2 regions of the Rhodoferax sp. GW821-FHT09E07 genome follow, and region 2 is predicted to be linked to the other one. Evidence: predicted binding sites of a transcription regulator. Region 2 holds the regulator's gene; the other holds the start of a gene.
What was found. Region 2 encodes sigma-54, which starts transcription at its own class of promoters, with help from an activator protein. Its sites were predicted from a motif close to TGGCANGNAANCTGCTTT; they were not measured.
Positions count from the first base shown of each region.

Region 1: the regulator sigma-54 is predicted to act here: its motif matches at 4,606-4,623, upstream of AC07OE_RS15235 (pilin).

Region 1 covers NZ_JBWKOP010000007.1:175,589-191,814, forward strand. The annotation lists gene AC07OE_RS15220 (M48 family metalloprotease) at 1-1,391, opposite strand, end outside; gene tfpZ (TfpX/TfpZ family type IV pilin accessory protein) at 1,466-2,236, opposite strand; gene AC07OE_RS15230 (PglL family O-oligosaccharyltransferase) at 2,334-3,989, opposite strand; gene AC07OE_RS15235 (pilin) at 4,048-4,572, opposite strand; gene AC07OE_RS15240 (GspE/PulE family protein) at 4,738-7,158, opposite strand; gene AC07OE_RS15245 (3',5'-cyclic-nucleotide phosphodiesterase) at 7,155-7,946, opposite strand; gene AC07OE_RS15250 (CHASE2 domain-containing protein) at 7,957-10,206, opposite strand; gene AC07OE_RS15255 (FHA domain-containing protein) at 10,261-10,926, opposite strand; gene AC07OE_RS15260 (Stp1/IreP family PP2C-type Ser/Thr phosphatase) at 10,973-11,758, opposite strand; gene AC07OE_RS15265 (CHASE2 domain-containing serine/threonine-protein kinase) at 11,767-14,394, opposite strand; gene AC07OE_RS15270 (TerC family protein) at 14,644-15,327, opposite strand; gene sucD (succinate--CoA ligase subunit alpha) at 15,432-16,226, opposite strand, start outside.
Region 2 covers NZ_JBWKOP010000009.1:93,917-110,142, forward strand. The annotation lists gene recG (ATP-dependent DNA helicase RecG) at 1-2,052, shown strand, start outside; gene AC07OE_RS18270 (SRPBCC family protein) at 2,202-2,690, shown strand; gene AC07OE_RS18275 (hypothetical protein) at 2,687-3,679, shown strand; gene AC07OE_RS18280 (substrate-binding periplasmic protein) at 3,712-4,527, shown strand; gene AC07OE_RS18285 (DMT family transporter) at 4,534-5,430, shown strand; gene AC07OE_RS18290 (LysR substrate-binding domain-containing protein) at 5,435-6,391, shown strand; gene ubiA (4-hydroxybenzoate octaprenyltransferase) at 6,462-7,331, shown strand; gene AC07OE_RS18300 (hypothetical protein) at 7,387-7,698, opposite strand; gene argS (arginine--tRNA ligase) at 7,833-9,518, shown strand; gene AC07OE_RS18310 (SPOR domain-containing protein) at 9,590-10,270, shown strand; gene AC07OE_RS18315 (thiol:disulfide interchange protein DsbA/DsbL) at 10,334-10,987, shown strand; gene AC07OE_RS18320 (exopolyphosphatase) at 11,072-12,004, shown strand; gene lptA (lipopolysaccharide transport periplasmic protein LptA) at 12,080-12,688, shown strand; gene lptB (LPS export ABC transporter ATP-binding protein) at 12,685-13,461, shown strand; gene rpoN (RNA polymerase factor sigma-54) at 13,461-15,074, shown strand; gene AC07OE_RS18340 (THUMP domain-containing class I SAM-dependent RNA methyltransferase) at 15,071-16,226, shown strand, end outside.

The sequences.
Region 1 (16,226 bases), on a different contig from region 2:
TCGGCGCCTTGCGTGCCGCTGCGCGCGAGGTCCTGTGCGGCCTTCAAACGCGCCAAGGCAGCCGGGTAATCGAGCTGGGCAATATTGACCTCGGCCTCCGCGCGTATGGCTGCCAGCGTCTTGCCTTGCGCGGCGGAGGCGCTGGCCAAGGTCTGCCAAGCCAACGCGTCCAACGGGTGGTCCGCCAGCCAGGTTTGTAGCTGTTGGCCCGCCTGAGCCGCACGTCCTGCTTGCAGCTGCGCCTGTGCCAACAACAACAACTCCGCCCGACTGCCGGCCTGCATTTGGTCCCCAAGGGCTGTTTGTGCTTTCATGCCATCGCCTTTGGTTAGCGCCAATTCGGCCGCCAGCAAGCGTACCTGCCGCGCAGCTTGCGCATCGCCCTTTGTGGCACTGGCCAAGCGCGCCAACATGGTGTCTGCAAAGGCAAAGTCGCGCAGCTTGGTAGCGGCCAAGGTGGCGCCATACAGCGTGGTGGCTTGCTGCATCGGGCCTTGCCGCGCCAAGCGCGTCGGCTCCGCTTCTGCATACCAATTGCGCAGTGCATCAACGGCAGAATTGGACAGCACACGAGCGCGCGCGGCAATCAGCGCATGCTCCCACTGGGGCGCCGGCGCAGCTGCCGCATTGGCGGGTACACGTGCTTGCATGTCCGCCATGCGCTCCGTGGTCAGCGGGTGGCTGCGCAGGTAGGGGAAGCCGCCGGAATCGTTGAGGCGACTGGATTGCTGCAGTTTCTCGAACATGCTCACAAAACCCTGGGGCGCGAACCCGGCTTGGGATGCCACACCAAACCCGACACGATCCGCCTCACGCTCCATGTCGCGCGAGAAGTTGAGCTGGGTCTGGATTGCGGCCGCTTGCCCCCCCACGATCACCGCATTCGCCGCTCCGGGATTTTTGCTGGCAGCCAATGCGCCCAGAATCATGGCGCCGATCAGCCAGGGAGTTTGCTCACTCTGGCGCGAAATCAGACGGGCAATGTGCCGCTGTGTCACATGGCTGAGCTCGTGCGCCAGCACCGCCGCCAACTCATCCCGGCTGGTGACCACGCCCACCAACCCCAGGTGCAAACCCAGATAGGCCCCCGGCAGTGCAAAGGCGTTGACCGTGCGATCCTTGCCCAGCAGGATGGTCCAAGCGTACTGCTCGTCCAACTCCGGTGGCAATTCCCCGCGCGCCCGCGCTGCCGCCAAGAGCGGCTGCCAGATGCCCTGCACATACTCCATGATGATTGGATCATCAATGTAGTCTGGATCACGGTACAGCTCGCGGGCGATGCGATTGCCCAAGCGGCGCTCGGCGCTGGGGGTGATGGAGGCGGTGTCGCCTAGGTTCGGGAGAGTGCCACCCGTGCCCGGCACTGATTCTGGCTGGGCCGTGGTCGCCATCAAAATTGCTATGCAAACAATAGCAACTCTGGCATATTTTCCAATGGCTAGTGACACTTTTCTTTCAAAAGTTTCTAAAAAGAGTCTAAGGGCATCGTTGTCAACACTTGCGCGGTGACGGGGTCCAGAAACACAGTCCAAAACGATTTGCGCCCGACCAGCGGAAGGTAAACCACGTTTTCTGGCGTACGGTTCACTCCCTTCAACACGCTGGTAATCTCCGCTGCCTGTTGGACGAACCGAGAAAGCAGCTGGGTAGCGGGTTTGGCTACTTTGAGAATATCACTGGTGGCCTCTTCATATGGACGCCAGAGATCCGGACGCGAGCCCAGCGATACGCCTTGCAGGGCAGCCATGGTGGCATCCGTTTTTTCCTTGTCGTCTCTGAAAGGTCGCAATGCCAGCAGGGTGGGGCCGGTCACAGGTAGCGCAACGACCCCACTTGGAGTAAGCGGCAGTAACGTTTCGTCTACTTCAATGGCATGTACTACGCGAAATCGATCAATTTCGAAAACCAGATGCACTGGTCGTGCGACAAAGACGGTCCACAAACCGTAGCCCAACGCGGCCAGCTGAATCAAAACAACAATGGCCAAATCTCGACGGAGCTCAGTCCAGGGCTTGGTACAGTTAAAGACAGTTAGAGTAATCAGCGGCCCCAAGATGACATCAACGCAAACCACGATGAAAAACAACTCACGCCCGCCGGAGAGTTCACGGTAGGGATAGGGATACCAAATGCAGAAAACCATTAGCGCAGCGAACAATGCAATAGCCAAGCTAAGGCTTAAATGGATGGCACTTGCGCGAAGACGAGCAGTCAGAGACGGAGTTAGTAATGTCATGTCAATTGAGATGGAAACCGAAACAGTTTTTAAGGCACAGCGAGTCAGTGTTGCAAGAATTCAAGTATCAGTAATGAAAACAGTTATGCAAGTTGTTTCACTTCAGCAGTGGCCTGAGTTGAGGATACTTGGTGTTAGCCAGATCATTCCAATTCCCTTCAATAGCCTCATAGACTTTGTCCCCGTGCATTGCGCGCATGACTTTCAACTGACGGCTTGCCTCTATCGCATTACCATTCAACGCCAGCGATAAAGCATAGCGATTTTGTGTCGCTACCCATGGAAACCTCATTGCGGCTTTGCGCGATATTTCTATGCTTTCCTTGCTCATGCCCGTAGAGGGTACGAGGCGTGCCGCCTCCAACAAAACGCCCAACTGGGTAAGCAACACGACACGCGGACGTGCATAGTCATTCGGTGTATGCCCAACGCGCAACGCCTCCAAACGAGCCACACGAAAATCTTCCTCGATGGGAACATATTCAATAACACTCCATGCCGCGAAGAAGAAAAACAACGCCATCCCGCATGCGGCGCCCCAAAACGGCACCTGCACTGAATGGGTCGGAGCCAACTCGTCTTCCAGTGCCCCTGCCGCCAGCAATGCCGGCAACAGCAAATAGGCGTAGGCAAATGGAAATTCCAGCATCGAATGAACAGCAAGTGGCGCAATCAGGGCTAGGCCGTACCAAGCAGAGAGACTAACCGTACCGCGTGTCCTTCTATATAGCCATACCGAGACTGCAACCGCCAACAACACTGTCAACGGTACGCCCATGCCAATGGCAAGATCCAGAACAATGTTGTGTGCATAGCTAAATGCTTCGCCAGAGGTATAGGCATGCAACACCGCATTGTGTGCCGTGGACACTTCGCGCAACCCCCAACCCCAAAAGGGCCGCTGAAGAACCGCCTCTATCAACTGGGGCCAAACCACCAGCCGAGTTCCCGCTGACGCATTGAGAGTTCCTAAATATTCATCGGTGCTCCACCCGCCGGCTTGCACGCCACCAATGAACAAAGGCCAAGCCCACAGCAACACGCCAAGCCAGATGCCAGCCAGAAGAATCGAGGTGCGCTTTGTTCGCATCCCAATCTTACGCGTGCCAACCATCATCCAAAAGGCGATTAAAAGGAAACTCAATGCGCCCGTACGGGACTCCGTCAATGCCACGCCCAACAGGAGCAATGCCAGCAAACAGTGAAAGAAGACTACAGAAAGTTTGCGCGACTCAAACAAAAAAACCAAACTGGCCAGGCCCATCAGAAGCAATGTGGCCAGATGGTTGGGCTGCCCAAGATTCGCTCCGGGGCGCCGGAAAGTAGTGACACCCGCTGTCCAACTCAAATCGCTCCAGACACCCAGCGCCTGGGTTAACGCAATACCTGTTGAAATTAAAGCAACAACCAACAACACCCATGGCAAATGCGCCCATGCCTTTTTGAGCCTACCAATGGAGATGGCTGCAACGCAAAACCCCATATACAAAAGCAAGACAAAGGCATCACCCCAAAAAACGATGGTGCCGATCACAAATTGAATTATTGCGATCACTGCCAGAAAGAGCCAAACAGCCGCGATTCGAGGTATTTGAACATTCCTGCGCTCGGTATCTGAAACCAGCGCGTCAAGGCAAAATGCAAACAAAGCGAGAAACGCCAACACCTCGCTATGCCAACTCACCCACGGCAGTAGGTGCATGGGCTGCAGAAAAGCAGATGCCAAAAAAAACAAGCCCACCAAGTTCCACATCGCTTTCATCCATAAAAAAACGCCCCGATTGGGGCGTTTTTATTAACCACAATTCAAATTATTGGATGCGGCATGAGCCTGGCAAGAATTTCAGCGCGGTAGGAGTGGTTGCACCTGGGCCACACAGCCAAGTCGCAATAGTTCCACCAACTGTGGGAATGGTACAAGTAGCGAATGTTGTAGCGTTGTTTGCACAGGCCATCAGGCGAACCTCTCCACCTGGAGTAAAAGTACCAGGGGTGGCTTCGACGTTATTCACGTTGCGCGACGTGACTGTAACCGTGACAGACGGATCGCCCTGACCAGTGGTCACAATGCCGTTTACATACTTGGAGTTCGTTGTATTGCCTACAGAAGCTTCACATCCCCAACCATTTGCGGCAGGAAATGAGCCGGATGCGGATTGAACAATTTCAGTGATCGAGGTGCGGCAACCAGATGCCGCCAGAATCACTTCCGTCATCTTGGCACGTACTGTGTAGTCTTGATACGCTGGCAGGGCCACGGCAGCCAAGATACCGATGATCGCAACCACGATCATCAATTCGATCAGGGTAAAACCCTTTTGCAAAGTGCGTTTCATACGGAACTCCAAAAAAATGATTAGGTGGTTATGTCAGCAGACTTCATGCCAGCCTTTTCTCAGCTTCAAATTGCCTGAAAAGTACGTTTAAGTTTGTTCTCTAAGCTTTGGAGCATCAATTTGTGACACACCGGCTCAGCGAGTGACATAAATGTCACCCGTTGGCTACTTAATACAAACCTGCCGAACCATCTTTAAATCCGTCAACCCCATCATGATCTTCTCCATGCCATCCATCTTGAGGGTGCGCATGCCTCCCTCCACAGCGGCAGAGAACAGCTCCGCCACCCGCGACCGCTCCTGAATGAGCTTCTTCACGGCATCATCTGCGACCATCAGTTCATGCAAGCCCACACGGCCTTTGTACCCCGTCTTATTGCACTTGTCGCATCCCACGGCTTTATAGAACTTGAGCTGTCCGCCCTCTCCATAGGCCTGCATCCATTTATCGACCATTTTCTTGCTCTCGCCCGCATAGTCTTGCTTCCAGCTTTGTGTATGCCGCAACTCTTCAGCGTATTCGGCAGCGAAAAGACGCAGTTCTTCGGCATCGGGTACATATGCGACCTTGCAATCGCATAACTTCTTGGCCAAGCGCTGCGCCAAGATACCCAGCAGCGCATCGGCAAAATTAAATGGGTCCATACCCATGTCCAACAAGCGCGTTATGGATTCGGGCGCAGAGTTGGTGTGTAGCGTCGAGAACACCATGTGGCCGGTAAGCGATGCCTCCACCCCCATGGATACCGTTTCCTTGTCACGCGACTCCCCCACCATGATGATGTCCGGATCAGCTCGCAAAAAGGCTCGCATGACCAATGCGAAGTCAATTCCCGCTTTTTTGTTGATCTGAACCTGCCGCAACCCCTTTTGGGTGATTTCCACCGGGTCCTCGGCAGTCCAAATTTTAGTGTCTGGTGTGTTCAGAAACTTCAGGATGGAATGCAACGTGGTGGTTTTGCCAGAGCCCGTGGGTCCACACACATAGAACAAGCCGTACGGCTTGCTAACTGTGGCTTCCAGTCGCGCCTTGTTATGCGGAGTAAGGCCCAATTTCTCCAAAGGAATTGGCTCACCCGCAGCCAGAATCCGCATGACCACGTCCTCCACTCCGCCCGCGGAGGGGATGGTTGCTACGCGCAACTCAATGTCCAATGGCCCGTACTTCTTGAACTTGATCTTGCCATCCTGCGGCTTGCGACGCTCCGAGATATCAAGGTCACACATGATTTTCAGGCGAGTCACCATGGCCTGTCTGAAATGTGCCGGCACTTCCACATAGGGAACCAAGCTTCCATCAATGCGAAAACGTATGCCGGTCTTGAACTTGCCCGGCATGGGCTCGATATGGATATCCGACACCTTTTGGTTATAAGCGTCGATGATGACCTTGTTGACGAATTTCACCAATTCGTTGTCTGCTGCTGCCGACTCCAAGGACTCATCATTGCTCCCATCGTCCATGGGAGCGCCGTCCATATCCGCGAGCAACTGATCAATCGTTCCACTGTCTGACGCTGCACCAAACAGTTGTGCGAGCGTCTCACGAAACTCAACCAGCGTTGTCACCCTGTAGGCAAACTTGGTAATGCGTGGAAACACTTGCGGCACAACCCGTGAGCCTTTGACCGCCTCCGGGTCCACACACATGATGACTAAACCATCCGGAGACTCTTCCAGCGGCATCCATTCCTGCTCTTCAATGAACTCGCGCTTCAATGCGCCTTGCAGCATCTCCGATCGGATGCGCCCGGGATTGAAGGGCTCATAGGGAACACCAAAGAACTTGGCAAGCGCGCTACCCAGTTGCGCTGGCTTGATGCTGTAGTCAGTCATCAACCGGTGTTCCACTGACTGCCCCTCTTGGCGAGCATCTTGCACACACTGGGCAAGTTCTTGCTCCGTCAAAATGCCGTCCGAAATAAGACCGTCATATTTGGTGCTCTTGCGCTGTACACCACCTTCGGCACCTTTGACCCGCTGGCGAATTGCCGTGGCCAATGTTTTGCACAACTCCGTAACACCATCCACTTCGAGCTCACCAAAAGGCTCGTCACTTTTGTTGTTGATGACTTGCAAAACTCCATGCAAGGTTCCGCCATCCATGATGGGCGCCACCAGCATCTGTTTCGTGCGGTACCCTGAGCGCTTGTCGACTTCTTTCAGAAATGTCAAGGATGGGTGGATCCGTTTGAGTGCATCCTCGTCATACACATCCGGCAAATTCAGGGCCGTCCGGCTGTAGGCGGCGTAGCCCGCAAGGCTCTGCGGAGAGATCGGCAACTTCAAGTCCCGACTGCTGTTCAGGCCCGTTTTGATCTTCGAAACGATCGCGGTCTGGTCTTCGGTCACCGCATACAAGGTCAATCGATCAGCATTGAGCAGTTTGCAGATTTCCTGGCTGGTATCCAGCATGATCTGCTCCAGCTGCTCCGTATCGTGGATGCGCGCGGTGACCTGGTGCAACTGGCGGTAAAAGAGCGCCTCAAAGGTCATGCCTCTCTTCTTGGAGGGTAGCTTTTGCGACTCGAAGAATGCCTGCTCGGAAGATCTTTCCGCACCGCCAGGCTGAATAACCACGCTCATATCTCAAACTCCTGCCCCGCACGCAACCACCGAATATCATGGGTGACATCCGGGCCAAAAGGCAACGTTTGATCGAACCGCTGTATTTCAGCCATGATCAATTCAGTTTCTGCCGGTTTGGTGTGGGTGATGTAAATGGGGAAACTCTTGCCCTTGCGAATGCAGTCCAGTTCCTTCGCCAAAGCACTGGGCGACAAATGCAGACTCTTGCGGGCCAATTCTTTTTCGCGATTGCTGAACGCCGTTTCAATAACCAACATGGCAACATCCAGCTGGTTGATTCGGGTCCACAAGGCAGGATTGCGTTCTGTATCACCGGTAAAGACCCAATGCCCGGCCCCTGCAGAGACTGCAAATCCGACCGCTGGCACGGTATGCACCGCTGGCAATACCTCGATACAGCTCCCGGCCAACTCTAAAACCTGCCCCACCTGAATTTCCACAAACCGGACAAATGGCGCTTGCACGGTAGGGATACGCGAAAAGTCGGGCCATATAACATCGTTAAAGATATGCGCTTTCAGCGCTGCAATGGTGCCCGGCAGCGCATATATGGCGATCGGCGATTGCCGTTGCGACGCCACCGCATCCACCATCAGCGGCAAGGCTGCGATGTGGTCCAAATGCGAATGGGTCAGAAACACGTGATCAACCTGCCCCATTTCGTCCAGCGTCAGATCGCCCACACCAGTGCCCGCATCCACCAAGATTTGGCGGCCCACAAGGAATGAAGTGGTTCGGCACTCTTGGGCAATGGCACCCGAGCAGCCCAGTACGCGTACTTTCACAAACGAGGCCCTATTTGGTTTCGAAGTTGGTGGCGCCATCCCATTCTGGATCGAATGGCAGCAACCGCATAGAGGCTACCCGCTCAGAGTACAACTGGTAAAGGTATTTTTTGGCATTCATGCGCATCAAATTGATGAGCAGTACATCCGCCTGATCCCAACTTTGCGCCCTGTAGGCCTTCAGAAATTGGGCCCAAGTTTTGACTTCATCTGCGACCTCAGGACTCACTCTCGCCAGTGGCGCCAAAGGCCAGAAAATCGCAACGGCCTGTTCCTTGCCCTTGACCCGGACCCGATCCAACTCCTGCCAGGCAAAATCGGGCGCCAATTTGCGGGTGGCTTCGCTCACCACAATGTCCACTCCATACGCCTTGGACAACCCCTCCAACCGGGAACCCAGATTGACCGCATCGCCGATAACGGTGTAACTGCGTCGGATATTGGACCCCATATCGCCAACACACATGGTGCCGGTATTCAAACCAATCCCGATGCCAATTTCGGGCAGGCCCTTGGCGCGGTGTTCCAGATTGATCTCCCGAATGGCATTGGCCATTTCCATAGACGATTTGACCGCCAAATGGGCGTGCTCAGCGGTTTCCACCGGGGCTCCCCAGAACGCCATCACGCAATCGCCCATGTATTTGTCAATCGTTCCCCGGTTCGCACGAATCAAGCTCGTCAACCTGCTGAACACCCCCGTAAGCAACTCCTGCAGCTGGGTGGGCTCCATGCGCTCCGACATCTTGGTGAAGCCGCGCATATCGCAGAACATCACGGTCAACTCGCGATTCGTAGCCTTCATGCTGTAGCTGTCGGGATCCTTCACCATTTCATCCACTAACTCTGGTGGAACATAGGTGCCAAACAGATTGGCCAATTCACGCTTGGAGCGGCTCTCCACAAAATAGCCGTAGCTCATGTTGAGACCAAAGGCAGTGATGGCCATGGTGAGCGCAGAAGCCAGGGGCAAAACCAAACCATAAGACAGGTAAAGCCAAAGGTTGGTAAGTACCAGCACGCTCACCACCGCGACACTCAACAGGACTGCGCGTGGCGCGGACAACATGGGCAGGCCGATCGCCAGCAGCAGTCCGGCCAAGGTGAGGATCACTACCTCGTAGCCCACCGCATAGTCCGGCTTCACCAGCACGCTGCCATCCAACAATGCAGAAATGATGTTGGCATGGGTTTCCACCCCAGGGTAGGTCTCCCCCACTGGAGTGACACGCAGGTCCAACAAACCCGGAGCGGTGGTGCCCAACAAAATGATTTTGTCTTTCAGGCTGTGAGGCGGCAATTTTTTAGCCAGCACGTCAGATGCAGACACATACCGGAAGGAGCCACCCTGCACACCACCCCGTCCCCGGTACGGGACCAGCGTGGCCACGCGTTCATCGACGGGAATGGCGAGCGCCTTTTCTCCCTGCTTCAGCAGTACCCGGTCCATACCCTGGTAGCTGCGGGCCAGGAATTTCTCGTTGGAGAACCCAGGCGCCACCTTGGGCATGCCGGCAATGGCGCGAAACATCGCCAAAGAAATGGACTCGTAATACTGCCCTTTGTATTCGGCCAAAAGAGGCAAGGAGCGAACCACCCCATCACCATCGGTAATTGAGTTGAAGAAGCCTGCCAATGGCGCAGCCTTGGCCAACTGGTCAATATTGGATCCAAAACCGTTCCAGGAAGTAGCCTTGATGGGACGCCCCTGCAATACGTCAGGCGTCAATACCGGGGCTGGCAACGTCCCATTGGAACGTCCCTCACCATCGCTCGTCAGGTAGTACCCCATGACCACCGGACGGTTAGCTATAGCGCGTGCAAAGGCCGCATCAAAATCCAGTTCAGGCTGCAGCTGACGCAAGCGGTCAGAAAACCCGGCTTGGTCGCGGAATTCATTTCGAGCCAATTCATTGAGTCGCGCAAGGCCAGAGCTTTCGTCCGCCTCGGCAAAAACCACATCGAACCCAATAAGCGCAATCTGCTGTTCATCAAACAGGATAGTGATCAGTTGGGCCAGCTTGTTTCTGCCCCAAGGCCAGCGCCCGACCTCTGCCAAGCTTTTCTCGTCAATGTTGACGATAACGATCCGGTCATCCTGCGTGTTGGGCATCGTAGCCCGCAGGCGTGCGTCATAAATGATGTCATCCAAGCGCTGCAGCACACCGATGCGAACCGCTCCGACCGCATGCAGCAGCGCCAAGATCACGGGGACTAAAGTCACCGCGATACGGGGCCAGTGCCTGGTCAGTGACTGCATTTCAAACCAGGCTGAATTCCCATCTGCATGTAGTCAGGCCAGACTGTAGCTGGCTCAGGTCTGGACGAATTGCATTTGGGTGCCCGCCAACTCCACCAAGTCGCCATTTTTCAGCGAAATGGGATCAGAACCGATGGGAGATCCATTCAAAGTGGGGTTGCCGGCCCCTTCCACATGGTGAACCACGTAGCCATGTTGCCGGCGTGTGATGGCGGCCACGGCAACGCCAGGCTTACCAATGGTAGTCACCACCTTGGTCAGGGGCACTTCGCGTCCGGAGGCAGCACCAGACAGAACCTTGATTGCGGCGTGGAACGCACCGATGCCCGTGGAATCGCCCGCAGACGTGGGGTAACCAGACGCAGGAGCCGCTTGCGGTGTCACGGATGGACGTGCACGCACCACCATGGTTTTGTCAAAGTTGTCGGCAACACCGTCACCGACGAACTTGATTTTGTACTTGCCAATCTCTATACCGTCACCATTTTGCAACTGCTGCTTTTTCACAGCCTTGCCATTCACATAAGTGCCGTTAGTGCTATTGAGGTCTTCCAGAAAAACTTCACTTCCAGTCATTTGGAGCACCGCATGCTCACCACTGACCGCCAAGTTGTCTATGACGATGTCGTTGTAAGGCCGGCGTCCCAATGTCGTGCGCTCTTTAGTCAGCTGAACTTCCTTGATCACGACCTCATCGATCGAAACGATCATTTTCGGCATGATCGACTCCTTTTCCTGTAATTGGTTTTTGGAAAACGTAACAACTCTACTTCCCTAGCAGCCGGGCAATTAATCCACGTTTTTCTGCTGCCTCACTCGCAGAGACTATCAGCACGGAGATATTGTCCCGCCCACCATTGTCGTTGGCCGCATCGATCAATAAGCCCGCCTTTTGATCCAGACTGGAGTCGCCAGTGGCAATTCTAGCGATTAGTTCATCATCAACCATATCGGACAAACCGTCGGAACACATCAAGTACAGGTCCCCGGGCTCAACCACGTGCTCATTGACGTCCAACATAACGACCTCTTCTACCCCCAAAGCCCGCGTCACCAGATTTTTGATAGACGAGGTCGCGGCTTGCTCCTGTGTGATTAGGCCCGCATCAATTTGCTCTTGCAGCAGGGAATGGTCTTTGGTGATCTGGGTCAACTGCCCTTCACGCAACCGGTAGCAACGGGAGTCCCCGATATGTCCGAGCAGCAGCCGGTCATCACGAAAAACCCCAACTACCAAGGTAGTCCCCATGCCGGAGTACGCTGCATTGGAATTGGCGGAATTGAAGATTGCGAGATTGGCGTTGTCCACGCAAATCTCCATGGCTCGGCGCACCTCTTTGGATTGCGCAGTGGCACCGGCCTCCAGCAACCAGCGGCTTAATTCGGATTTGATAAACGCGGTCGCCATGCCGCTGGCAATCTCCCCCGCGTTGTACCCTCCCATACCATCGGCGAGAACCGCTACCCTGGCAGCCTCTTCAAAAGCGACCGAGTCTTCGTTGTTGTCGCGAGCACGGCCTGGGTCAGTTTGCGCACAAAAGTGGTACATCATTGTTGTTTTTAAATCTGAATATCCGTATCGCCACCCGCGGCGGCCGGCCCGGATGCGCCCTTTGCAGGCTGCGCAACCGTCTGGTCGAAATGAGGCTGAGTCATCGCGCTACCTGCGACAAACGCCTGCGTTTTTTCTTCGGCACCTGCTCCAACCGCTCCTGCCGGACGTGCCATGTTTGCGTTGGTGGGATCCAGCCCCGCTATCACTTCGCGTAAATCAGTTGCAAACTGATCTCCGTCTTGGTAACGCAGCTCAGGGCGCTTGCTCAGAGCCAAGGTCACCACATTGGCCAACGCTACCGGCAAATCAGGACGTACAACACGAATATCGGGCGCCTCTTCGTTCGCTATCTTGAACATCAGTTCGGCCATGGAGTCGCCACGGAAAGGCAGCACACCGGTCAACAACTGGAACAGCATGACACCGAGCGAGTACAAATCGGAACGACCATCCACTTTCTTACCCGCCAACTGCTCTGGAGACATGAAACTAGGCGTGCCTAGAACCAGCCCCGTTTTAGTCTTGCTGGAATCCGTAATCCGAGCAATTCCGAAATCGGTGACTTTGACCGTGTCGGTCTCGCGCTCGTACATGATGTTGGCGGGCTTGATATCACGGTGCACCACCGATTGCTTGTGCGCATAGGCTAGCGCCTCGGCAACTCTGGCCACCAGACTCAGCACCAATGGCACAGGCAACAGGTTGTCGCCCTTGCAAAACTCGACCAAGTCCCGCCCTTTGAGGAACTCCATGGCGATATAGGCCAGATCATGTTCCTCGCCCGCATCAAAAATAGTCACAATATTTTGGTGCTGCAGACGGCCAGCGGTCTCGGCTTCGCGGAAGAAACGTTCGCGGGCGTCCGTGAGTTCTTCACCAGCAAACTCCTGGCTTAGCGCCATGGTTTTAATCGCCACTACGCGGCCAATCTTGGGATCCTTGCCCAAATAGACCACCCCCATGGCGCCTTTGCCCAACTCTTTTTCCACCTGGTAGCGACCCAGCATGGGCTTCTCAACCGCCCCACCATCCAGCAACATGGTGCCGCCAGGGTGACCGCCCCCACCTCCCAAAATCACGGTTTCCGAGAGGTTTTTGGCACGACTCAACTTGGTCTGAATATCCTTGTAGTTTTTATCAAACGTCGCCATGTGCTCATAGACAGACTCCGCCTTGTTGAACTGCCGCTTGCGCTCAAAGTCCAGGGCCAGGCTGTACAAATTGCCCATCACGGCCTCAGCGAGGGGTACACGGCGGAAACGGTCAAATGCCATGTCCAACTGCCCCTGGCCTTGCAGAGCCAAACCCATCATGCGATTGGTTTCCGCAGACTCCTCATCGGCCTTGACCTTGCCAGCCTCCGTGATTAGGAAACGCTTGGTCGTCAATGCCAGATGCCCCAAGACCAGCACAGTAGCGGGAAACACCAACTTCAACCAGGTTGCAGCAGCCGATAGCAGGCCAAACTCCAAGATCAGCAGTGCTGCAAACAACCCCAAAGTGACCCCGGCAGAGGTGGCGGCCGACAGCCGTGGCAGGCCCGCGACAACATAGGCCACGACCACCAGAAAAGCCAGGAGACTAACCCAAACACCCCAGCTTGGCTGCACGATGAAGTGCTCACTCAGAATACTGGACGTAATGTGGGCGATAGTCTCCGCCGGAGACAGGGCTGCATTGCCAGGCACCGGGAATTGCACACCCACGCCTGCAGCAGTGGCCCCAATGATGACAATCTTGTCAGCATACTTGCTGGCAGGGATTTTTCCCGTCAGCACATCGTAAAAAGAATCCACCGCAAAGGCGGGCTTGCCATCGCGACCCTTGTAGAACTGGGGCAGCATCAAAGCTGCCTCATCCGTTTTGACCTTCAATTTGCCAATCTGGACCGAATCACCAGGGTTGAGTTTGACATCCGCGGGCGAAAGATTCAGGCTCTTGAAGGCTGCTAGCAACGCCATCGAAGGAACGGCTTTGCCGTAATAATTCACCAACAAGGGCTCCAGCCGCACCGCGCCATCCACATCTGGAAACTGGTTCAAGTGCCCGATTCCGGCTGCCGCATTGCCAATACTCTCAATGGGCTGCTGGCCACGAACGGCAGGAATGGAAAACCCATTGGCATCGTCCAATGCACTTTTCAGCGCGTACGCGGGAAGCGGATTGTCTGGCTTGCCTTGAGGCTCGCCCAAAGTGAATACCGATGGAATGAGCACATTGCCGGCGTTCTGCAGGCTGGCTGTCAATTTAGCGTCGGTATCGAGTGCAGTTTCCGCCTCTGCAATCAGCTTCACCACAGATTCATTGGGTGCGGCACCATCCACCGGCGCCTCCAGGGCAGCCTTCATCTTGCGGATAAAGCCCAAGCCAGGATCCACCTGCGGTTCAAAAAAGAACGCGGTGTGCACGACAGTTTTGGCCTTGGCTGCCGCCAGCGTATCGATGAGCTTGGCATGGATATCTCGAGGCCAAGGCCACCGGCCCAGATTGGCAATACTCTGGTCATCGATGGCAATGACAGCGATGCGGTCGGAAGGCTGCCGGGAAGTACTGGTACTTGCGAAATCGTAAAAACGCCGCTCCAGCGTCCCTATGAAGTCGGTAGAGAGGTGCAACACCACAGCCACGACCACAATGGCCAAACCAGCAAGCCAGTCAGCCCGCCAGAATGATTGCGTCTTTGAAGAAGATTTCGCCAATTGTTACCCCCGCACCATGCCTTATCGGCGCACATCGATCTGCCCACAGCCCACCCCGCCCCACGGTGGAGGAGTCAAGATGAGGACGTTAGCAGACGATACGGCAGCCGACAAGGGACTTCTGCACGGGACTTCCCGCTTTTGCGACAAGTGGAGGTCATTGGCGACAGGCGGAATCCCGTCTTAGGTTGTGGAAGGGGCCTTACGCCTCTCCAGCACCATGCCCAGCCCCAGCACCAACGCGGCACCCAGGACCGCCGCCGCGTAGTGCACCCAGCCATGGGTGACCATCCAGCCACTGAACACACCGTCGCTGGCAATGGTTTCACCGCCAACCCAACCAATAAGCGCAGCGCCCAGCGTCACGATCACCGGAAAGCGCTCCATCAAGCGAATCATCAGGGTACTGCCGAAAATGACCAGCGGAATACTGATGGCAAGCCCCAGGATCAGCAACAACATACTGCCCTTGGCTGCTGCGGCCACCGCGATCACGTTGTCCAGGCTCATCACCAAGTCAGCAATCAGGATGGTCCTCACGGCAGCCAGCATGCTGCCAGTGTTCTTCCCATGGCCTTCTTCGGCATCGTCGTCGCTCAGCAATTGCACGCCGATCCACAACAACAACAGGCCTCCGATCACCTGCAAAAACGAGATCTCCAGCAGCTTGGCTGCTACTACGGTCAAAGCAATCCGCAGCACCACCGCAGCGCCAGAGCCTAAAAGTACCGCTTTTCTTTGCTGCTCGGGCGGTAGGGAACGTGCCGCAAGGGCAATCACAACGGCGTTGTCCCCAGACAAAATGATGTTGATCCAGACGATCTTGACCAGACCAATCCAGAAGTCAGCGCTCTGAAGAATTTCCATGATTGGCCCCCGCAGTACAAATGAAAAAGTGCCCAAACACAAGGTATGGGCACTTTACTTCGAGAGGCAATCCTCTCGCTTCAGCTATTGAGCCAACGCTGGATTTACAGCATGGCCTTCAGCAGCTTCGCCATTTCAGACGGATTGCGTGTGACTTTGAAGCCGCATTCTTCCATCACGGCCAGCTTGGCGTCGGCGGTGTCTGCACCACCAGAAATCAACGCACCGGCGTGGCCCATGCGTTTTCCGGGAGGCGCGGTCACGCCAGCGATGAAGCCAACAATCGGCTTCTTCATGTTCAGCTTGCACCAGCGGGCGGCTTCGGCTTCATCGGGTCCGCCGATTTCGCCGATCATGATGACTGCGTCAGTATCAGGATCATCGTTGAAAGCCTTCATCACGTCGATGTGCTTCAGGCCGTTAATGGGGTCGCCACCAATGCCCACGGCGGATGACTGACCCAGACCGATTTCAGTCAGTTGCGCGACGGCTTCATAGGTCAGCGTACCGGAACGGGACACCACGCCGATGCGGCCCTTGCGGTGGATGTGCCCGGGCATGATGCCGATCTTGATTTCGTCGGGGGTGATCAGGCCGGGGCAGTTGGGGCCCAGCAGCAGCGTCTTCTTGCCGCCGGCGGCTTCCTTGGCCTTCATCTTGTTGCGCACTTCCAGCATGTCGCGCACGGGAATGCCTTCGGTGATGCAGATGGCCAAGTCCAGATCGGCTTCCACGGCTTCCCAGATGGCAGCGGCGGCGCCCGCAGGCGGCACGTAAATCACGGACACGGTGGCACCAGTGTCGCTGGCCGCTTCCTTGACGGAGGCGTAGATCGGGATGTTGAAGATGGACTCGCCCGCCTTCTTGGGGTTCACGCCGGCCACAAAGGCATTTTTGCC
Region 2 (16,226 bases):
GAGAAACTGGGCCTGAAACGCGACATTGACCTGGCACTGCACCTGCCGCTGCGCTACGAGGACGAGACCCGCATCGTCAAGCTGAGCGAGGTGCGTGACGGTCAGCAAGCGCAGATCGAGGCCGTGGTGACGCACCAGGAGGTGACGTTTCGCCCGCGCCGCCAGCTCATCGTGACGGTGGACGATGGATCTGGCACCTGCACGCTGCGGTTTTTCAGCTTCTACGGCTCGCAGCAAAAGGCGCTGGCGGTGGGCAACCGCATCCGCGTGCGCGGCGAGGTGAAGGGCGGCTTCATGGGCCGCACCATGCTGCATCCCAGTTTCCGGGCCGCTGGCGGCAGCCTGCCCACGGCGCTCACACCCATCTACCCCACGGTGGCCGGCCTGCCCCAGCCCTACCTGCGCAAGGCCGTGCTGGCAGGCTTGGCACGCTCGGATCTGTCGGACACCTTTGCGCCCGGTGATCTGGATGTGCTGCACCACGGAATCGGCCACCAGCCCTTGTGGACACTGCGCCAGGCGCTACACTTTTTGCACCACCCCACGCCCGATGTGTCGCTGGACACGCTGGAAGACCACAGCCACCCGGCCTGGCAGCGCCTGAAGGCCGAGGAGTTGCTGGCCCAGCAGATCAGCCAGTTGCAAAGCCGGCGCGAGCGCGCGGCGCTGCGTGCGCCCGTGTTGCGCGCCGTGCTGGGTGGCACGCTGCATGCGCGCCTGCTCAAGGCCTTGCCGTTCGGGCTGACGGGTGCGCAGCAACGCGTGGGCGAGGAAATTGCGCATGACATGGGGCGCCACATTCCCATGCACCGCCTGTTGCAGGGCGATGTGGGCGCCGGCAAGACCGTGGTGGCCGCGCTGGCCGCTGCCACCTGCATCGACGCGGGCTGGCAGTGTGCGCTGATGGCGCCTACCGAGATATTGGCTGAGCAGCACTTCCGCAAGCTGCTGGGCTGGCTGGAGCCGCTGGGCATTACGACCGCCTGGCTCACCGGCACGCAAAAGACCAAGGAGCGCCGCGCCATGCTGGCGCTGATCGAGAGCGGCGAGGCCCAACTGGTGGTGGGCACGCACGCCATCATCCAGGAGAAGGTGAAGTTCAAGAACCTGGCGCTGGCCATCATCGACGAGCAGCACCGCTTTGGCGTGGCCCAACGCCTGGCGCTGCGCAACAAGCTGCAGCACGATGCGATGGAGCCGCACATGCTGATGATGACGGCGACGCCGATTCCCAGAACCTTGGCGATGAGCTATTACGCGGACCTGGATGTCTCCACACTGGACGAGTTGCCACCCGGGCGCACGCCCATCGTCACCAAGGTAGTGAGCGACCACCGGCGCGACGAGGTGATCGAGCGCATCCGCGGCCAGATTGCCCAGGGTCGACAGGTGTACTGGGTGTGCCCGCTCATCGAAGAGAGCGAGGCGCTGGACCTGACCAACGCCACACAAACCCATGCAGACCTGGCCGAGGCGCTGCAGGGTGCCACGCGCGCCGATGGCCAGCCCGTGCTCATAGGGCTGTTGCACTCGCGTATGCATGTGGACGACAAAAAGGCCGTCATGGGCGCGTTCACCGCGGGGCTGATGTCGGTGCTGGTCAGCACCACGGTCATTGAAGTGGGGGTGGATGTGCCCAACGCCTCGCTCATGGTGATTGAGCATGCCGAGCGCTTTGGCCTCTCGCAGTTGCACCAGTTGCGCGGCCGCGTGGGGCGCGGCGCGGCGGCCTCGGCCTGCGTGCTGCTGTACTCCACCGGCGATGCGCCGCGCCTGGGCGAGGCCGCGCGCGAGCGCCTGCGCGCCATGGCCGAGACCAACGATGGCTTCGAGATCGCGCGGCGCGACCTGGAGATTCGCGGGCCTGGCGAATTCCTGGGCGCACGCCAAAGCGGCGAGGCCATGCTGCGCTTTGCCGACCTGGCTACGGATACCGCGCTGCTGGAGTGGGCACGGGCCGAGGCGCCCATGCTGCTGGACCGTTACCCGCACCTGGCCCACAAGCATGTGGCGCGCTGGTTGGGCGGCAAGGCCGAGTACCTCAAAGCTTGAAGCCTATGCCCCAGACCTGCTACGCTAGGCGCGGGCTATTTCGGCGGCGACGGTGGCGTTTCTTGTGAAAACAAGGCCTGGCCCCCGTCCATGTTGCGCCAGTAGCTCCTAAAACAATAGCGTTTTGTCGTTGCCAAGAAAGCCTGCCCATGCCTTCTACTGCCATTCCCGCGTTCAACCCCGAGCTTGACCTGTCGCTGGAGCGGGTGGTGCCCATGGCCCCTTCGCTGGTCTGGGCTGCCTGGACCCAACCCCAGCACGTGGTGCACTGGTTCACCCCCGCACCTTGGCAAACGGTGGACTGCGAGATTGACCTGCGCCCCGGTGGCATCTTCCGCACCACCATGCGCTCGCCCGAAGGGCAGGACAACGACCACACGGGCTGCTACCTCGAGGTGGTGGAAAACCAGCGCCTGGTGTGGACCGATGCGCTGGGCCCGGGCTACCGCCCAGCGAACAACCCCTTTGTCACGGCCAGCATCACGCTGCAGCCCGAGGGCAGCGGCACGCGCTACACCGCCCTGGTGCAGCACAAGGACGCAGCCACCCGCCAGCAGCACGAGGCTATGGGTTTTACTCACGGCTGGAGCACGGCGCTGGACCAGCTGGTGGCCTACATGCAGGGGCTGCGCGCATGAATGAGCAGTGGCTGTGGATCATCTGGTTGGTGGGGTTTGCAACCCTGCTGGTGGGGGGCGCGTATGGGTATGTGGAATACCAGGCATCTTTGCTGAAGACCCGCACCACGGCTATTCCCGGCGGTCTGCGCTTCAGCGCCCACGGGTTGACGGTAGAGGTGCACCGCAGTGCGCAGCAACTGGTGGTGCAAACGTCCCACGGGCGTTACGTGCACCAGGCCCTGGAGGGCGGGGAAGAGCAGGAGCAGCAAGGCAGCCTCAAGGTGACCCTGCCTGCGCCGGGCCTGCGCATCGAGGTGTCGCGTGCCATGCGCAAGCTGCCCGACCAGGAGGAGCCCCAGCCCACCGGGCTGTGCACCATCGAGTTCCATGCGTCTGACGAAATGGCCTTTGCGGCCGAAGGCAAGAGCGGAGGTGAGCGCTCCGCCCTGCGCATGGACCATGTGCACGAAAAAATCGCCATGGGCTTCAACCAGTTCGCCGGGCAGGTGCGGGTGTGGGTGGAAAAGCTGGAGAAAAACCTGGCGCAACAGGCCCAGCTGGCACAGCAGAAGCTGGATGCCGAAGCGGCGGAAGCCAAGCGCCTGGCACGCGCGCAAAAGGCGGCGGGCCAGGCCGCGGTGGGTGAGCTCGAGCCCACGGAGCAGATTGCCCAGTGGCGCCAGAGCGCAGGTTTCAGCGGCACCAGCGAAGTGGGCTACAACCCGGACGGCAAGATTGACTGGTTCATTGACCTCGATACGCGGGGCCGCATCACGCTGTACGCGAACAAGCTGCTGATCCACACCAACCTGCTGGGCGCCAAGGTGACATCCCTGGGGGCCGAGCTGGAAATTGGCGTACGCGATGAATACTGGTCCGAGGCCGAGCCCGAACTCCAGGTCTTTCGCATGTTCAAGGGGGCGCACTCGGACGTGCGCCGGGCGTGGAAGGAGCGTCTGGAAATCCTCTGCGACAAGCTGCGCAGCGGTGAAATTTCGGTACGCTAAATCCCGGTCCCATGCCAGAGAACTCCGTGAAGATGCCCCCCATTCCCGCGCGCTGGTTGCGGCCGGTGTTGCTGTGCGCCGCACTGCTGCTGTCAGCGTTGACGGCGCAGGCTGTGCCCTGCCAGAAGACGGTGCGCTGGTACGACGATGTGCCGTATTCCTACCGCACGGCCGATGGGCAGCTCGCAGGCCTGGGCATTGATGTGACCCGGGAGGTGCTGAGCCGCATGGGCTGCGAGGCCCGGTTTGTGGAATTGCCCTGGGCCCGCGCACTGCTGGAGCTGGAAGCTGGGCGACTCGACATCCTGCCGGGCGCCCTGAAGACACCCGAGCGCGAGCGCTTTGCCTATTTTTCCCGCCCCACAAACCGCTCGCCCAATGTGCTGTTCGTGGGCAAGGCTGCTGCCGGCAAGTACCGCATCCAGCGGCTTGCCGACATTGTTGGCACCGATTTCAGGCTGGGCATCCAGCTGGGCGTGGCCTATGGACCGGATTACAAGGCCCTGCAGGACCACGCCGACTTTCAGGCGCGTCTGACCCCGGTCACCTTGCGCCGCAATGCCTGGGCCATGATTGAGCTGGGCCGCCTGGACGGGCTGATTGCCGACGAGACCACGGGCCTTGTCGAACTGCAACAGCTGGGCCTGACCCAGGCCATGGTGAGGACCAAGGTGGTGACATCGGCAGAGCCAGCACAGACGGCCATTGGCAAGGCTTCCAACACGGCCGAATTTGCCGAGGCCTTTGACAAGGCGCTGGGCAGCATGCTGTCGGACGGCAGCTTCAAAACGATCCGCGAGCGGTATGTGCCGTGCCCCGCTTCGGCGGACCAGATTGGTTGTCGCTAGGTGCGCATGGGGTTCGGGTTGCGTGCGCGCTGGGTCGCGCTGGCGGGCAATACGCGCGGTGTGCTGCTGGTGGTACTGGCCATGGCCTGCTGGGCCGTGCTGGACGCCTGCAACAAGCGGCTGATGGCCACCGGCATTGCGCCTAAACAGGTGCTGTTTTTGCAGGCTACCGTGGTGCTGGCTATGCTGGCGCCCGTAGTGGCGTGGACGCGCGGACGCCTCATCGCCACGCGCCAGCCGCGCATTCACCTGCTGCGGGCAGGCTTCATCGTCACCTCCGCTTGGTGTGCGGCCTACGCCGTGTCGCACCTGCCGCTGGCCGAGGCCAGCGCCTACCTGATGACGGGCTCCCTCTTCATGCTGCCCTTGGGCGTGTGGTTGCTGGGTGAGCAGCCGCACTGGCTGCGTTGGATGGGCGTGGTGGTGGGTTTTGGCGGGGTGCTGGTGATCTTGCAACCCGGGGCCGAGGCATTCCACCCTGCAGCATTCGTTGCGCTGTTTGGCGCGCTCATGGAGTCCATGCTGGGTGTGGTGCTCAAGAAATATTCAGGCCAGGAGCACCCGATTGCGGTGCTGACCTGGAGCCAGGTGGCCTGCTGGCTCACTTTTGGCACCTTCACGGGTTTCACGCTGCCCAGCGTGTCGCCGGACCTGTGGTGGCTGCTGCCCGTGGTGGGTGTGTCGGCGGCCGGCATTTACCTGAGCTACTTTTTTGCCTACCGCGCGGGCGATGCCTCGGCGGTGGAGGCGGGCAGCTTCTCGCTGCTGCTGTTCAGTCCCACGCTGGGTTGGCTGCTGTTTGCGGAGGCGCCGGATCTGGCCTTTTGGTTGGGGGCGGGCCTCCTGGTGTGTGGGATTGCGCTGGTCATAGTGGAACCCACAGGCCGGGTGGGAGGAGAATAGCGCCATGACCCTGACCGAACTCAAATACATCGTGGCCGTGGCACGTGAGCGGCACTTTGGCAAAGCGGCCGAAGCCTGCTACGTCTCGCAGCCCACGCTGTCGGTGGCGGTGAAGAAACTGGAAGAGGAACTGGACGTCAAACTCTTCGAGCGCAGCGCCAACGAGGTGACCGTGACGCCGTTAGGCGAAGAGATCGTGCGCCAGGCACAAAGCGTGCTGGAGCAGGCCGCCAACATCAAAGACATCGCCAAGCGCGGCAAGGACCCACTGGCCGGTCCCCTGAAACTGGGCGTGATTTACACCATCGCGCCCTACCTGCTGCCGGACCTGGTGCGCCAGGTCATCACCAAGTCGCCCCAGATGCCGCTGGTGCTGCAGGAGAACTTCACCGTCAAGCTGCTGGAAATGCTGCGCACCGGCGAGATCGACTGCGCCATCCTGGCCGAGCCCTTCCCCGACACGGGCTTGGCGCTGGCGCCGCTGTACGACGAGCCGTTTTTTGCCGCCGTGCCCACCAGCCATGCGCTGGCCAAGCAAGACAGCGTGACCACCGAAGAGCTCAAGAGCGAGACCATGCTGCTCTTGGGCAATGGCCACTGCTTCCGCGACCACGTGCTGGAGGTGTGCCCCGAGTTCGCGCGTTTCTCCAGTGACGCAGAAGGCATCCGCAAGAGTTTTGAAGGTTCATCGCTGGAAACCATCAAACACATGGTGGCCGCGGGCATGGGCATCACCCTGGTGCCGCGCCTCTCCGTGCCCAAGGATGCGTTTGAGACCAAGAAGCGCCGCGGCGACGAACCCTTTGTGAAATACCTGCCGGTGCAGGACGGCAAGCTGCCTCCGCCCACGCGCCGCGTGGTGCTGGCGTGGCGGCGCAGTTTCACCCGCTACGAGGCTATTGCCGCGCTGCGCAACGCGGTCTATGGCTGCGAACTGCCCGGTGTCACGCGTTTGTCCTGATTTTTGAGCAAAATGGGCCACAAGCCCCCGTCAATATTTGGCTTGTAGCTCTCTTATTCATAGCAAATCTGTGCCCTCCTTTTTTTCCTCCAAGCGCTCCCTTTACCTGGACCTGATTCGCTGGAACCGCCCCGCGGGCTGGCTGCTGCTGCTGTGGCCCACGCTGAGTGCGCTGTGGCTGGCGGCGGGTGGTTTCCCCGGCTGGCACCTACTGGCCGTGTTCACGCTGGGCACCATACTCATGCGCAGCGCGGGCTGCTGCGTCAACGACGTGGCCGACCGCGAGTTCGACAAACACGTGAAACGCACGGCACAGCGCCCAGTGACCAGCGGGCGAATCTCCACGCGCGAGGCGCTGGCCGTGGGCGCCGTGCTGGCGCTGGCCGCCTTTGGCCTGGTGTTGACGACGAACGCCGCCACGATTTCCTGGTCATTTGCCGCACTGGCCGTGGCCCTGGTCTACCCCTATGCCAAGCGCTATGTCTCCATGCCGCAGGCGGTGCTGGGTGTGGCCTTCAGTTTTGGCATTCCCATGGCCTTAGCCGCCGTTACGGGGGCGGTGCCTTGGCAGGCCTGGGCACTTTTGGTCGGCAACCTGTTTTGGGTGCTGGCCTACGACACCGAGTACGCCATGGTGGACCGGGATGACGACCTGAAGATCGGCATGAAGACTTCGGCCATCACGCTGGGCCGTTGGGACGTAACGGCTGTGCTGGGGTTCTACGTTGTCTACCTGGCGCTGTGGTCCTGGCTGGTGCAGTCGGCGCTGGTGCGCCCCTGGGCCTGGTGGTTGGGTGTGGCGGTGGCGGGGGCGCAGGTGGTCTGGCACGGCACGCTGATCGCCGACCGCAGCCGTGAGGGGTGCTTCAAGGCTTTCCGCCTCAACCACTGGGTGGGATTTGCGGTGTTTGTGGGGCTGGCGCTGGCTATTGGAATGTAAATCGGGGGCGTAAAAAAGCCCGCACTGGGCGGGCTTTTGGGGGAGCGGCTGGCTCTTACTTCGCGTCCGCCATGCACTTCTTGATGTGGGCGTTCTTGGCAGCGCCGTGCAGCTTCTTGTCGGCAGCCGACTTTTCGCAGGCGGGGCTGGGCGCCGGGGCCGCACTGGCGGCTGGTGCGGCGGCGGCGCCATCGCCCTTCATGCATTCATCGCGTTTCTTTTTGTACTCGTCACCTTTGAGGCCCTTGGCCTCCGAGCTGCAGGTGGCCAGCTTGCTCTTGGCAGCGGCGGGTTTTGGGTCAGCGGCGTGTGCGCCACCCACGGCCAAAGCAAGACCCAGAGCCACGAGGGAGATCAGTTGTTTCATCAGTCGTCCTATCAAAAAGTGGCAGCGAGGCCGCCGTTGCAGAAAACCCCTAACGGTTTGAAGCTTATAACGAAAAGATGACAGCGCCGTTGACCGCTGGTCGGGGTTTCGGGGCAGCCCCGTAAAATCGGCAGATGCTCACTGTCAAACACGACCTTCTGCAGGCGCTGGCCGCCTGTCTGGACACCCTCTCCCCTGGCGCGGGTGCCAAAGCCGCCTTCGAATCCCCCAAAGTGGCGGCCCACGGCGATTTCGCCACCACGGCCGCCATGCAACTGGCCAAGCCGCTGAAGCAAAATCCCCGCGCCCTGGCAGAGAGCCTGCGCACCGCGCTGCTGGCCACACCCGTGTATGCCCAGTGGGTGCAGGACATCGAGATCGCCGGCCCCGGCTTCATCAACATCCGCCTGAAACCCGCGGCCAAGCAGGAAATCGTGCGCGAGGTGCTGGGCCAGGCCGCCCAGTTTGGCTACCAGCCCTCCAACGGCCAGCGCGTGCTGGTCGAATTTGTGTCGGCCAACCCCACGGGCCCGCTGCACGTGGGCCATGGCCGCCAGGCCGCGCTGGGGGATGCCATCTGCAACCTGCTGGAAACCCAGGGGTGGAATGTGTACCGCGAGTTCTATTACAACGACGCGGGCGTGCAGATTGGCACCTTGGCCAGCAGCACCCATCTGCGCGCCCAGGGCTTCAAGCCCGGTGACGACCAATGGCCCAGCGGCGAGAAGGCCGCAGCCTACAACGGCGACTACATCGCCGACATTGCCGCCGACTTCCTGGCGGGCAAGACCGTCAAGTCCGACGACCGTGAGTTCACTGCCAGTGGCGACATCGACGACCTGGACGGCATGCGCCAGTTCGCCGTGGCCTACCTGCGCCACGAGCAGGACCTGGACCTGCAGGCGTTTGCGGTGAGGTTCGACAACTACTACCTGGAAAGCAGCCTCTACACCAGCGGCCGCGTGGACGACGCGGTGAAGCGCCTGCAGGCCGCCGGCAAGACGTACGAGCAGGACGGCGCGCTGTGGCTCAAGAGCACCGACTATGGCGACGACAAGGATCGCGTCATGCGCAAGCAGGACGGAACCTACACCTACTTTGTGCCCGATGTGGCGTACCACATCGCCAAGTGGGAGCGTGGCTTCACCAAGGTGGTGAACATCCAGGGTACGGACCACCACGGCACCATCGCCCGCGTGCGCGCCGGCCTGCAGGCCGCAGGCGTGGGCATTCCCCAGGGCTACCCTGACTACGTGCTGCACACCATGGTGCGCGTGGTCAAGGGCGGCGAAGAGGTGAAGATCAGCAAGCGCGCGGGCAGCTATGTGACGTTGCGCGACCTCGTCGAATGGACCAGCAAGGACGCCGTGCGCTTCTTCCTGTTGTCCCGCAAGCCCGACACCGAATACACCTTCGACGTGGACCTGGCCGTCACCAAGAACAACGACAACCCGGTGTACTACGTGCAGTACGCGCATGCGCGTATCTGCTCGGTGCTGGCCACCTGGGGTGGGGATGTAGCCAGCCTCAAGGGTGTGGACCTGTCGGCGCTGGACAGCCCGCAGGCCCAGGCCCTGATGCTGCTCTTGGCCAAGTACCCCGAGATGCTGACCGCCGCAGCGGCCGACAACGCGCCGCATGACGTGACCTTCTACCTGCGCGAACTGGCCGCCAGCTACCACAGCTACTACGATGCCGAGCGCATCCTGGTGGACGACGAAGCGGTAAAACTGGCGCGTCTGGCGCTCGTCGCAGCCACCGCGCAGGTATTGCACAATGGCTTGGCGGCGCTGGGCGTGAGTGCCCCGCAAAAGATGTGAGACTTGGGGGTCAGACCACTTGCCTAGCAATGTGCTGTGACCCTCACTGATTAAGAGAGAGAAAGCAGCACATGAAGTTTGAACGTGGCGGAACCATTGTGGGTTTCATCGTCGGTGTGGTGGTGGGCCTGGGGGCCGCGTTGGCCGTGGCGGTGTACGTCACCAAGGTGCCCGTGCCTTTCATCAACAAGAGCCAGAGCCGCAGCGCCGACCAGGACGCGGCCGAAGCCCAGAAGAACAAGAACTGGGATCCCAACGCGCTGCTCTACGGCAAGAACCCTGCGCCTGCGGTGCCCACTGCTGCCGCACCGGCCTCTGCCGCGTCGGGCGCCAAGGCCGCCAAGCCGGAGACAAAGGCAGACGTCAAAGCCGATGCCAAGACCGATGGCAAGGCAGACCCCAAGGATGCCAAGGCCGCCAAGCCGGACGCCAAGGGCGAACTCAAACCCGCTGTGTCGGCAGACCCCCTGGGCGACCTGGCGAAGGCCAAGGCGGGCGCAGCCAGCGAGGCCGATGCATTCACCTACTTTGTGCAGGTGGGCGCATTCCGTACCGCTGAAGATGCGGAGGCCCACCGCGCCAAGCTGTCGCTCAGCGGCATTGAGACCAAGATCTCCGAGCGCGAGCAGTCGGGCCGCCCGGTGTTCCGCGTGCGGGTAGGCCCGTTCGACAAAAAGGACGACGCCGACAAAGCCAAAGACAAGCTGGACAAGAGCGGTCTGGAAACCGCCTTGGTGCGCGTGCAGCGCTAAGCAGCGCTGGAACTTTCCCCGCCCAGTCCACTCCCATCCAGGCACTTTGGAGCTTTTGAACCCATGAAACGTCGCGTATTTACCCAAGCCGCCACTGGCGCCGCCATCGCATCTTCCGCCCTGTGGGCCGCCAGCGCCCAGGCACAGGCCAAAGCCCCGCAAGCGGGCACTGATTACCAGCCTGTGGACCCCCGCGCTCCCGTGGAGGCCCCTGCTGGCAAGGTCGAGGTGGTGGAGTTCTTCTGGTACAGCTGCCCGCACTGCAATGCGTTTGAACCCACCTTGCAGGCCTGGATTCCCAAGCTGCCCAAGGACGTGTCCTTCCGCCGCGTGCCTGTGGCTTTCCAGGACAGCTTTGTGCCCCAGCAGCGCCTGTACTACGCGCTGGAGGCCATGGGCCTGGTGGAAAAGCTGCACTCCAAGGTGTTTGCCGCCATCCATGTGGAGAGGCAAAACCTCAGCGGTGGTGATGCCATCGTCGAATGGGTGGCCAAGCAGGGCGTGGACAAGGCCAAATTTGTCGAGCAGTACAGCTCGTTCAGCGTGGCTACCAAGGCGACCAAGGCCGCCCAGCTACAAAACGCCTACAAGGTGGAAGGCGTGCCCGCCCTGGGTGTGGCTGGCCGTTACTACACCGATGGCTCCATCGCCGGCAACATGCAGCGCGCGCTGCAGATCGTGGACGCGCTGATCGTCCAAGCGCGTACCGCCCGCTAAAAAACACGCCTCTGCGCGGGCCGCAGAGGCAATCCACAGGGCTAGAATGATTTGTCATTCAACCCCTTTGTGGAGAGTTTCCCCATGGCACATCAGAAGTACCGGCTGGTCACCCGCAGTGATTTTGATGGGCTGGTGTGTGCGGTGCTGCTCAACGAGCTGGACCTGATCGACGAGATCAAATTCGTCCACCCCAAGGACATGCAGGATGGCAAGGTGGAGGTGTCCGACCGCGACATCACCACCAACCTGCCCTATGTGCCCGGCGTGCACCTGGCTTTTGACCACCACGAGTCCGAGACCGTGCGCAACACGGGCGAGCGCCCCAACCACATCATCCTGCCCGACGCCGATTCGGCCGCGCGCGTGGTGTTCGACCACTATGGCGGCGCCAGCCGCTTTCCGGCCCGCTTCCACGACATGATGGAAGCCGTGGACAAGGGCGATTCGGCCCGCTTCAGCCACGACGAGATCATGAACCCCACGGGCTGGGTGCTGCTCAACTACCTGATGGACTCGCGCACTGGACTGGGCCGCTTCCGTGAATTCCGCGTCAGCAACTACCAGCTGATGATGGATTTGATCCAGTACTGCCGCCACCACGGCATTGACGAGATTCTGCAGCTGCCCGATGTGGTGGAGCGCGTGGAGCTGTACTTTGACCACGCCGCCAAGGCCAAGGAGCAGCTGCTGCGCTGCTCCACCGTGCATGGCAACCTGCTGGTGCTGGACCTGCGCAACGAAGACACCATTTTTGCAGTGAACCGTTTCATGGTCTACGCGCTGTTCCCGCAGACCAATATTTCCATCCACGTGTTGTGGGGTCTGCAGAAGCAGAACACCGTGTTTGCCACCGGCAAGTCCATCACCAACCGCAGCTCCAAAACCAATATCGGCGAGCTGATGTTGTCCTACGGCGGGGGCGGCCATGCCAATGCGGGCACCTGCCAGGTGGAGAACGACCGGGCTGCCGAAGTGTTGCAGGCGTTGGTCAAAAAAATTAACGCCGACGGCTGAACCCGCCAAGGCGCGAAATGCGCAAAGCGCTCGGTACAATGGCCGAAGCGCTTTTCGAGCAAGTTTCGTGCCTTTATGAAAAAAACCATCCTGTCTGTGACCGTGTCGCTGGTGTTTGCCAGCGCAGGCGGCCTTGCGTGGGCCGAAAAAGCCGACCGAAACAAGCCCATGAACGTGGAGGCGGATGCCCTGCGCTATGACGACCTGAAGCAGGTCAGTGTCTTCACCGGCCATGTGGTGTTGACCAAGGGCAGCATCCTGATCCGTGGCGCCCAGATTGAGGTGCGCCAGGACCCCGATGGCTACCAGTACGGCGTGGTGACCGGTTCGACCGCCACTCCCGCGTTTTTCCGGCAAAAGCGAGAAGGCCTGGACGAGTTCATTGAAGGTGATGGCGACACCATCGAGTACGACGGCAAGGCCGACACCGTGCGCTTTGTCAAAAAAGCCCAGCTGCGCCGCCTGCGCGGGGCCACGCTGGCCGATGAGGTGACGGGCGCCGTCATCCTCTATGAAAACCTGACCGACAAATTCACCGTGGACGGCGCCCCCAAGACGGCTGCCGCCCCGGCCGGCCGCGTGCGCGCCATGTTGACGCCCAAACCCGAGTCCGAGGCCGCCACGCCGCCCCAGCCCGGCGCCACCCTGCGTGCCACGCCGCAACTTGAGAAGCCCGCCCAGTGAGCGACATTCCCCAAGAAGCCCCGGACACCAGTACCGGGCGGCTGGAAGCCCGGCATTTACAAAAATCCTATGGCAAACGCCAGGTGGTCAAGGATGTCTCGCTGGCCGTGCGCACCGGCGAAGTGGTCGGCCTCTTGGGCCCCAACGGTGCGGGCAAAACCACCTCGTTCTACATGATCGTGGGCCTGCTGCGCGCCAGCGCTGGGGACATCACAATTGATGGCCAGTCCATCGAGCACATGCCCATCCACCGCCGCGCGCGCCTGGGACTGGGCTATTTGCCGCAAGAGGCGTCCATCTTCCGCAAGCTCAATGTGGGAGACAACGTGCGCGCCGTGCTGGAGCTGCAGCGCGACGAGGCGGGCGAGCCGCTCACGTCGGTCGAGATTGAAAAACGCCTGACCGCACTGCTGCAGGATCTGCGTGTGGAGCACCTGCGCGAATCGCCCTCGCTGGCCCTGTCGGGCGGTGAGCGGCGCCGGGTGGAGATTGCACGGGCGCTGGCCACGCGGCCGCGCTTCATCCTGCTGGATGAGCCGTTTGCCGGTATCGACCCGATTGCGGTGATCGAGATCCAGCGCATCATCAACTTCCTTAAGGGACGCGGCATCGGGGTGTTGATCACCGACCACAACGTGCGCGAAACCCTGGGCATCTGCGACCACGCCTACATCATCAGTGACGGCCATGTGCTGGCGCAGGGCACCCCCTCCGAGATCGTGAACAACGCCGATGTGCGCCGCGTCTATCTCGGCGAACACTTCAAGATGTGATGAAGCAGGGTCTTTCCTTACGCGTCTCCCAACACCTGGCGCTCACGCCCCAGTTGCAGCAGTCCATCCGTCTACTGCAGCTCTCCACGCTGGAGCTGAGCCAGGAGGTGGAGCAGATGCTGGACGAAAACCCGTTTCTGGAACTGACCGAGGACCGGGCCGAGCGCGAGGACTTCGGGCTCAGCACCTCCGACGCAACGGTGAGCGAAGGCGATCGGCTGTCAGAGACCGGTGACGCTGAATACGCTCCTAATTCTGTAGCTGACTACGCAACATCCACGGGGGCTGGAGCCTCCAGCGATGAAGAAGCGGCGCCGCTGAGCAGCAGCGACGAACCCAACTGGGAAGGCGACGGCACCACCGAAATGACGCCCGACGATGGCGAGTGGGGTGTGGACGCCAAGGCCAAGGCCAACAACCTGGGTGACGACGAAGAAAAGGACGCCACCGAGCTGGCGCGCTCCACCGAATCGCTGCAAGCCTATCTGCACCGCCAGGCCCTAAGCCTGCGTACCAATGCCACCGATGCGGCCGCGCTGCGCTTTCTCATCGAATCCCTCAACGACGATGGCTACCTGGAAGACCCGCTGGAAGACCTGGCGCGCAGCCTGAACCCCGGCGACGAAGAACAACTGCAGGACCTGGCGCACCACTTCACCGTGGCCCTGGGCCTGCTGCACAGCCTGGAGCCTGTGGGCGTGGGGGCGCGCGATTTGGGCGAATGCCTGCGTCTGCAAGTAGCCCATTTGCTGGCCAATGCCGAAGAAGATGGCGAGCATGACCGCCTGGAGGTGCTGCAGGTCGCGCTGGGCATTTGCCGCCAGCCCATGGATCTGCTGGCGCGGCGCGACATCAAGCGTCTGGTGCAGATGGGTGTGGGCAGCGACACGCTGGTGCGCGAGGCGATTGCGCTGATCGCCCGGCTGGAGCCCAAGCCCGGGCGCCGCTTTGTGGACGTAGAGCGCAACATCATCGTGCCCGACGTGCTCGTGGTGGCCATCGGCAAGGCCGGCGGCATTCCGAAGTTCCGTGTGCAGCTCAACCCCGACGTCATGCCGCGTCTCAAAGTGCACGACATCTACGCCAATGTGCTGCGCAACCACCGTGGTGGCCGCGACGGTGCGGGCCACGCTGCGCTGCAGCAGCGTCTGCAAGAGGCGCGCTGGTTCATCAAGAACATCCAGCAGCGCTTTGACACCATCCTGCGTGTGAGCACGGCCATCGTGGAGCGGCAGAAAAACTTCTTCACCCACGGCGAACTCGCCATGCGCCCCCTGGTGCTGCGCGAGATTGCCGACGAGCTGGGCCTGCACGAGTCCACCATCAGCCGCGTGACCACGGCCAAGTACATGGCCACGCCGTTTGGCACCTTTGAGCTTAAGTACTTCTTTGGCTCGGGCCTGGGCACCGAGAGCGGTGGCAATGCCTCCAGCACCGCGGTGCGCGCGCTGATCAAGCAGTTCATCGCCTCCGAGAGCGCCAAAAAGCCCTTGAGCGACAACCAGATTTCCGACATGCTCAAGGAGCAGGGCATCGAGTGCGCACGGCGCACCGTGGCCAAATACCGCGAGGGCCTGAAGATCGCCCCCGCCTCACTCCGCAAAGCGCTATGAACCAACTGACCCTTTTTCTCCCCTGCGCAGCCGGCGTGGAGGAGTACCTGGCGCCGGAGATTTTGCAGATCACCGGTCTGCCCCCCGGTTGCGTGACCAAGCAGCGTGGCGGCGTGGCCGTGCGCACCTCGTTTGCGCACGCCATGCTGCTCAACCTTTACAGCCGCCTGGCCCAGCGCGTGCTCGTGCTGGTGTCGTACACCGAGTACCGGAGCGAGCAGGACCTGTACCGCGCCGGCCTGCAAGTGCCGTGGGAGCAGTGGTTCACCCCCAAGGAAAGCATCAAGGTCGAGGTGACGGCGCAGCACAGCCCGCTGACCTCGCTGAACTTTGCCGCGCTCAAGGTGAAGGACGCCGTGTGCGACCGCTTCCGCGAGGTGGCCAACGGCGTGCGCCCTGATGTGAACACGCAGTGGCCCGATGTGCGCATCTACGCCCACCTGACCACCGACGCCTGCTCGCTGTACATCGACACCTCGGGCGAGCCGCTGTTCAAGCGCGGCTGGCGCGAAGACAAGGGCGATGCACCGCTGAAGGAAACCCTGGCCGCCGCCATGATTGCCGCCAGCGGCTGGGCCTCGGGGGACGACGACCTGATGCCGCTGTACGACCCCTGCTGCGGCAGCGGCACCGTGGCCATTGAAGCCGCGCAGATTGCCTGCAACATCGCGGCCGGTTCGCTGCGTCGCTTTGCGTTCGAGAAATACCGCCCCTTCCGTTCGCAGGAATGGGCGGACATGAAGGCCGAGGCTGCTGCCAACGTGGTCAAGCCCGATCCGGGCCAGACCGCGCTGATCTACGGCAGCGATGTGTCGCACCGCATGGTGGACTTTGCGCAGCGCAACGCGCAGCGCGCCGGCGTGGCCGATGTGATCGAGTTCCGCGGCGGCGACGCGCTGCAGCGCATGCCCCCGATTGAGGGCGGCGGCGTGATGGTGCTGAACCCGCCCTATGGCGAACGTATCGGCATCGGCGGTGTGGCTGGGGAGGGCGAGGGCGCCCGCTTTGGCGCGCGTGAATTGGCGCAAACCGACGAGGGCGTGGACTTCTTCAACCAACTGGCCAGCCACTGGAAGAAGAACTACAGCGGCTGGACCGCCTGGGTGCTGACGCCGGACCTGAAGCTGCCTAGCAAGATGCGTTTGAAGGAAT